Prochlorococcus marinus CUG1415: one gene and its partner. The protein of the gene in region 1 interacts with the protein of each later gene in a pairwise test. Links are inferred from orthologs where the notes say so. Each region holds a gene or a part of one and is shown on either strand. Other genes may lie near its edges.

Evidence for each region. Proteins that work in one complex are often made in the same cells at the same time.
Region 2: the proteins of HA143_RS02815 (region 1) and HA143_RS08360 interact in binary tests that used the Escherichia coli proteins (3 or more experiments, as listed by UniProt). The link is inferred for Prochlorococcus marinus CUG1415 from one-to-one orthologs.

What each region holds. Positions count from the first base shown.
Region 1 is NZ_JAAORL010000001.1:490,675-494,592, forward strand. Bases 343-3,312 are described here. They hold HA143_RS02815 (peptidoglycan D,D-transpeptidase FtsI family protein), read left to right. Parts: upstream 343-936; coding sequence 937-2,688; downstream 2,689-3,312. Other genes in these bases: HA143_RS02805 (CPBP family intramembrane glutamic endopeptidase), read left to right, coding at 343-423; HA143_RS02810 (hypothetical protein), read left to right, coding at 509-937; tal (transaldolase), read left to right, coding at 2,777-3,312. Also shown: more of HA143_RS02805, read left to right, coding at 1-342; more of tal, read left to right, coding at 3,313-3,778; HA143_RS02825 (NAD(P)/FAD-dependent oxidoreductase), read right to left, coding at 3,803-3,918. UniProt on the Escherichia coli protein: Essential cell division protein that catalyzes cross-linking of the peptidoglycan cell wall at the division septum. Required for localization of FtsN.
Region 2 is NZ_JAAORL010000002.1:401,052-404,785, forward strand. The notes cover bases 545-3,330. They hold HA143_RS08360 (FtsW/RodA/SpoVE family cell cycle protein), read left to right. Parts: upstream 545-1,212; coding sequence 1,213-2,448; downstream 2,449-3,330. Other genes in these bases: HA143_RS08355 (hypothetical protein), read right to left, coding at 545-944; HA143_RS08365 (cytochrome c biogenesis CcdA family protein), read left to right, coding at 2,531-3,187; HA143_RS08370 (cytochrome c biogenesis protein ResB), read left to right, coding at 3,188-3,330. In the rest of the region: atpB (F0F1 ATP synthase subunit A), read right to left, coding at 1-445; more of HA143_RS08355, read right to left, coding at 468-544; more of HA143_RS08370, read left to right, coding at 3,331-3,734.

The DNA of each region.
Region 1 (3,918 bases):
AAAGGTTGGTTAACAATTGTTCCTTTTGTTTTATTGATCTCTCTAATTATGAATAGTCTGATTGATAATCAGAATGGTAGTAACCCTTTGCTGGAAATTGTTCTTAACAATAATAATTACTTATCATTTTTTCTATTATTTGTAACAACAACTCTATTAGCTCCTTTATTTGAAGAGATTATATTTCGCGGTATGTTACTAACAACTCTTTCAAGAGATTTTGGAGTAATTTCGGGCATCATAGTTTCAGCTTTTATCTTTGCATTAGCCCATTTAAGTTTGGCAGAAATGCCGCCATTATTTGTTCTAGGGATTGGATTAGCAATTACAAGAATTGCTTCAGGGAGTTTGTTTTCCTCAGTGATTATGCATTCTTTATGGAATGGATTGACTTTCTTAAATTTGTTCTTATTGAGGACATAAAGAATTTAATTTTTTACTTGCGAATTAAACAAAAAGATGTTTATTTAATTAATAAGACTTCTTTCATTTAAAAAATAAATCATAGATGAAACCTTATGGGAATCAACTTAATTTAAAAAAAAAAGTTTCATATGAAAGTAAAAAAAACTCTGAAAAAATATCCTTAATTAATATCAAATTAATACATCAAATTTTCGACACCATTAATGTCTCTCTTTTGGTATTAATTTTCACCTTTTTTTTCTTGTCTTTTAATAGTCAAAGAAAATGGTCAAATACATATAAAAACTTATCTAAAACAAGAGCTATCAATAATAATCTGATTGATTTTATTTCTAAAATTGAGGAATTTTATATTAGTGAACTTGAGTCTATTAATACTTATAGAAAAACTAAACCTAAAGATTTAATCTATCTAGATAAACTTCCAGAAAAAAAAGAAAGTTTATTTAAGAAAAACTTAAGTAGTTTCCTTGAAGGTTTTAGTGATAGCAAATTTCAAAGGGGATATTGATGAAAAAATACAAGAAAATTGTTCGTCTAGTACCTCTTGATCAAAGAAGATTTAAATTTCTCTATATTTTTAGCTTGCTCATAATACTTTGTTTGTTTGGTAGGTTAGTTAAATTGCAAGTCTTTAACGCCTCTGATTTGCAAAGGAAAGCTAGATTAATACAGTCTTCTAAAACTAATGCCTTAAAAACAAGGAGAGCGATTGTTGATAGAAATAAAAGACTAATTGCTTACGATAAACCTCTCTATAAATTATGGGCCCATCCAAAATATTTTAATTTTCCTGGTGATTCAATTAACAGAGTTCGCAGTATTGAAGAAGTTACAGAAAAATTGTCACCTATCTTGGATATAAATGGTGAAATACTCTTGAGTAAATTTAATAATAAAATGAGTGGTATCAAGCTTGTGGATAAAATTTCCGAAGAAAAGGCAGAAAAGATTAAAAACCTCCAAATAAGCGGACTTGATTTGTTTAAATATTCGCAGAGATATTATCCACAAGGCGAGATTTACTCTAATCTTGTTGGTTTTGTTAATGATGAGAATATAGCTTCAGCAGGTTTAGAGCTTCATTTAGATAATCAAATTAAAGTTTTTAATAAAAGTAATTTTGTAAAAATAGGAGGAGATGGAACACCTCTCCCGGATAATTCAGCCCCAGGAGATTTTATTTCTGATTACAAAAAATTAGGCTTAACTATAGATTCAAAATTACAGAAAGCGTCATTCAATGCATTATCAAAGCAAGTAAGCAAATGGAAAGCAAAGAAGGGATTTGCCATAGTTATGGATGTTAATAATGGTAGGATTCTCTCCTTGGTTACAGTCCCGTCGTACGATCCAAATAAATTTTGGCAGTATGATTCTGAACTTTTTAGGGGATGGTATTCTCAAGATTTATTTGAGCCCGGTTCAACTTTTAAACCTATTAATCTTGCATTGGCTTTAGAAGAAAAAGTAATCCAGAAAGATGGAGTAGTTGAAGATATTGGGAGAATTAATGTTGGAGGATGGACACTTTCTAATTGGGATAAAAAAGGTAATGGATACATTGACTATCCAAAAGTTTTGCAGGTTTCAAGCAATGTTGGGATGGTAAAAATCATGCAAAATTTAGACCCCTCAATTTATTGGGATTGGCTAAAAAATTTAGGTATAAATAAAATTTTAGAGACTGACTTATTTGAATCAACTGCTGGCCAACTTAAGAGAAAAGATTTATTTGTAAATCAATCAATTGAGCCTGCCGTAACTTCTTTTGGTAAAGGGTTCTCAATCTCGCCACTTAAATTACTTCAACTACATGCGGCTCTGGCAAATGGGGGGTTTGAAGTAACTCCTCATGTAACCTCAACTTTTAAAGAAAGATTTAATAAAAATCCAAAAAAACAATTTTTTTCTCAAGAGGTTTCTAAAACTGTTCTTGAATGGATGGAGAGCGTAGTTGATAAAGGTAGTGGATCTGGAGTAAAAATCGAGGGTTATAGGATTGCTGGGAAAACGGGCACTTCTCAAAAAGCCTTAAATGGTTCCTACACAAGCAAAAAAGTTTGTAGTTTTATCGCGACCTTACCAGTTAATGATCCAAAATATGCTGTCCTTGTAGTCGTTGATGAGCCATCTAAATCATATGCATATGGTTCAACTGTTGCAGTACCAGTTGCGAAAGAAATAATCGAGAGTTTGATAGTAATTGAAAAAATACCTCCTAAGATTAAAGATCACGGAATGATTGTTAAAAAACCCTAAAATTTTCCAATTTTATAAATATTTAGTTCATTATCTGATGATTTCATTAGGAATAAAAGCTAGTTTATATATATACGATTATTTAGATATGAAATCAATTTTAGAACAATTGTCCTCAATGACTGTTGTTGTTGCAGATACTGGAGATTTAGATTCGATAAAAAAATTTCAACCAAGGGACGCCACCACCAATCCATCCCTAATACTTGCTGCTGCTAAGAACCCTGATTATGTGAAATTAATTGATAAAGCTTTAGAAAGTTCAGAAAATGCATTACCACAAGGATTCTCTGAACTTGAATTAATTAAAGAAACTGTTGACCAAGTTTCAGTATTTTTTGGGAAAGAAATATTGAAAATTATTTCAGGGCGCGTATCTACAGAAGTTGATGCAAGACTGAGCTTTGACACTGAATCTACGGTAAAAAAAGCGAGAAAATTGATCAATCTTTACAAAAATTTTGGAATTGAAAAGGAAAGAATCTTGATTAAGATTGCTGCAACTTGGGAGGGAATTAAGGCAGCTGAAATTTTGGAAAAAGAAGGTATTAGGTGCAATTTAACTTTACTTTTTAACTTCTGCCAAGCGGTAACTTGTGCCAATGCAAAAATAACTCTAATTTCTCCGTTCGTTGGCCGTATATTGGATTGGCATAAAGCAAAAACTGGTAAAACTAGTTTTGTTGGTGCTGAAGACCCTGGTGTTATTTCGGTTACACAAATTTATAAGTACTTTAAAGAAAAGGGATTCAAGACAGAAGTAATGGGAGCGAGTTTTAGAAATCTTGATGAAATAAAAGAATTAGCAGGTTGCGATCTTTTAACAATCGCACCAAAATTTCTTGAAGAACTGAAAAAAGAAAATGGAGAGTTAATTAGAAAATTAGATGTAAGTACCCAAATTAATAAATCTATTGATTACGAATTTGAAGAAAAAGATTTCAGATTAAGTATGTTAGAAGATCAAATGGCGAGTGAGAAGCTTAGTGAAGGTATCACTGGATTCAGTAAGGCTATAGAAGAATTGGAAGAGCTGCTACTACAGAGATATTCAGAGATTAAAAAACATAAATTGATTTCTGCTAACTAAATTTAAGTTTGAATTGAAAAAGAATTAATCCCCACTTTTTGTTAAAAGTCTTCTGATAACCCTTTTTGCAATATCTTCATAACTCATTTCTCCTGATAATATTTGAGCGATACGTTTAGGTGCTGTTTTTCTTTTGACAC
Region 2 (3,734 bases), on another replicon or contig:
TGCTTAAACCAGCATAGAAATAAGAAAGTGAAACCAATAAAGCCAAAGCTATTGTTGTATTGATATCTGCAGTTGGTGCTCCCAACTCTCCACTTGGCAACTTAATCAATCTCCAAGGAATTAAAGCTCCTCCCCAATTACTAACAAAGACGAATAAAAATAATGTACCTATAAATGGCATCCAATCTCTATAAACTTTTTCACCTATTTGAGTCCTAGCAAGATCTCTTATATAATCCCAGAGAAACTCAAGCAAGTTTTGAAGGCCTTTAGGATCATTTTCCATTTTTTTAGTTCCTAAAGAAATAAAAACTAATAACGCTCCTAATAAAATCCAAGATGTCAAAAATACCTGCCCATGAAGTCTGATATTTCCAATTTGCCAATAAAGATGTTGACCAACTTCTAATGCTGCAAAATTTGTTAGCAGGGAATTAAAGAACATTTGATTTGAATAAAAAATTTACTTAAGAACGTGAAAAATAAAGAATGAGTGAAGGTTTATAAATAAAAAAACCTATCATTGCAGGAAAAATATCCAAAGATCCTAGCTTGCTAGCAAAAATAAAGAGGCAAACTGGAACTAATAGTTGCAATTTTGATACACCTGTTGATTCTTTACCAAGTTTTCCTACATTTTTAGCGAGCAAACGTAAGTAAAAAATACCGGCAATTGCACCTATAAAAATACTAAAACCAAAAGTAAATCCGAGAAAAATTCCAGTTATTGATGCTAATAAAATAGAAACAATAAAAGTAATTCCAAAAATTGTTAATTGCAATTTTGTGTATTCATCATTTTGAGAAAGTAAATTATCTATTTGATTGGCGATGCCAGATCTACTTTCCTTGATGATTGAATTATCCAGGGATTGAGCAAATTGAACATTCTCATTAGAAGGATGCTCAACTTTTTTTCTATTTGAGTCCACTGATGTGAACATAGTTTAGAAATCCTCTCTTAAATGGTTTGAAGTAAGTATATAAACTCAGGGAATCTATCACGGAGAGGGGCCTTTTAGCTAGTTTTTTTTTATAAAAAATTAATTCTTAAGATTTATGATGAATCTATAGACCATTTTTTACTTTATTCTTCAAGAATAAATCTCATAAAAAAGTCATAATATTAATTGACTTACAACTTAAAACGTTAATAAAAGACTTGGCAAAATCTGAATTAAACGTCTCAATAGTGTATATACATCTAAAAAATTGGAGATAAGTCAAGAAAAAATAGAATATAAAAGAATTTCTAAAAGAAAAAAAACCCTTAGTTCTGATAACAAAAAGAATCAAAGCAATTTAATAGAATCTATATTTCCCTTACCTTGGACAATATGGCCTTATGAGGCAAAAATCCTAGTTATGCTCGTTGGAATTTGGTCAATATTAGGAATATTTATTCTAGGATCATCAAGTTGGTGGGTGGCTAGTAGAGAAATGGGAAATTGGGCTTACTTCTTAAAGAAACAAATTATTTGGACAATTCCAGGCATTGGTCTATTTTATTTGGTTCTTAATACGAACATTAGAAGTCTTTTAAAGTGTTCAAAAATTATTTTTTATATTTTATTCTTTTTGATTTTCCTAACCAATATTACTGGAATTACGGTGAATGGATCTTCAAGATGGCTATTACTAGGGAATTTACGTCTGCAACCATCTGAATTAATTAAACCTTTCCTAATTTTAGAATCTTCAAACCTTTTTGCTCATTGGAATCTGATAAAGAATGATAAAAAACTAATTACAATAACATCATTTGGTTTATTAATTTTATTAATACTAAAGCAGCCTAATTTAAGTACTGCATCATTAACTGGAATTCTTTTTTGGGTTATGGGTTTATGTGGAGGCGTAAAACTTAGCTCTCTTAGTTCATTTGCCTCATTTGGATTAATTACTGGATGTATTAGTATCCTCAATAACGAATATCAAAAACTTAGAGTTACTTCATTTATTAATCCTTGGAAAGATCAACAAGAAAGTGGATTTCAATTGGTTCAAAGTTTATTAGCCATAGGTTCAGGTGGTCTATTTGGCCAAGGTTTTGGGCTTTCTATACAAAAATTACAGTACCTACCATTTATGTACACAGATTTTATTTTTGCCATTTTTGCGGAGGAATTTGGTTTATTGGGTTGTACTTTATTCTTAGGTTTTTTAGCAGTTTTCTCTTATATAAGCCTAAGAATTGCTCTTAAGTGTAGAAACAACTATACAAAATTAGTTGCTATCGGATGCGGTGTATTGTTGACAGCTCAATCAATAATGCATATTGCTGTAGCCACGGGTTCAATGCCTACTACAGGCTTACCCCTACCCTTCATTAGTTATGGTGGGAATTCATTAATCGCATCTTTTTTTATTGCAGGGATGTTACTTAGATGTTCATTAGAATCAACAGGATTCATAGGTATGATGAGTACACGAAAGACTCTTCATTAGTTAGAATTTAAAAGAATTCAGCCAAGCTATCGAATCATTTAATTTATTTATTTCAGAATTATCTCAAAAGGGTAATCTGCTTATGCAGAATGGTCTAAATAGTCCAGGTCCATTTACTATATTTTTGGTTTTCAGCGCAGGACTTTTAACAAGTCTTGGGCCATGCTCATTATCATTACTTCCAGTCACAATTGCTTATATAGGAGGAACAGAGGAGAATAAATTTAAACTTATTAGTTTTTCAGGAGGAGTCGTTTTTTCACTCGTTGCACTTGGGGCTGCTAGTGGATTCTTAGGTAAAATATACGGTCAAATTCCATCTTATTACACTTCGTTTGTTGCCCTAATAGCAATAATAATGGGTTTAAATTTACTGGGGATTCTAAAGTTTCAGTTCCCGAATGGACCTGATTTAAAAATAATTGAAAATAAAATACCATCATTTCTAGGACCTTTTGCGATAGGAATTACTTTTGGATTAGCCTCTTCACCTTGCATTACTCCAGTTTTGGCTACTCTTCTCGCTTGGGTATCGCAAGCTAAAAATCCGACGATCTCTATTATTGTTTTATTCTTCTTTGGAATAGGCCAAGTAACTCCATTAATTGTCGCAGGGGCTACTGCAGAAAACTTAAAAAAATTTTTAGAACTTAGAAAATTTAGTCAAATAATTCCCACCTTAAGTGGGATATTTTTAGTTTCCCTAGGATTATTAAATTTATTTTCAAATTGGATTTAAATGATTATTTTTAAGAATTTAATTTTAAAAATATCAAGTTTAAGATTCGCCATATCGCTAATAATCTTCATAGCCATTTCAAGTGGCATAGGAACTTTCATCCCTCAAGGTAATAATAAAAAATTCTATATTGATATTTTCGATGATGCTCCTATTTTTGGACTTTTAAATGGAGATAATGTCTTAAGACTTCAATTGGATCATATATATACAAGCTTCTGGTTTTTATTTTCATTAATTCTTCTTTGCATTTCTCTTTCAGCTTGCAGTTTTAGGAGGCAAATCCCTTCTCTAAAAGCTTCATTAAAATGGATTGAATATGATAGTGAAAAAAAATTTAGCAAACTACAATTAACTTCAAGTCACCAAATCAATGAAGACGAAGATCAACTATCACAAGCTGATTTATTACTTAAAAAAAGAGGATGGAAAACATACAAATTTAAAAGTCATATATCTGCAAGAAGGGGTTTAATTGGAAAAGTCGGACCTTTAGTTGTACATATTGGATTAATAGTCTTACTTATAGGTTCAGCATATGGAAGTT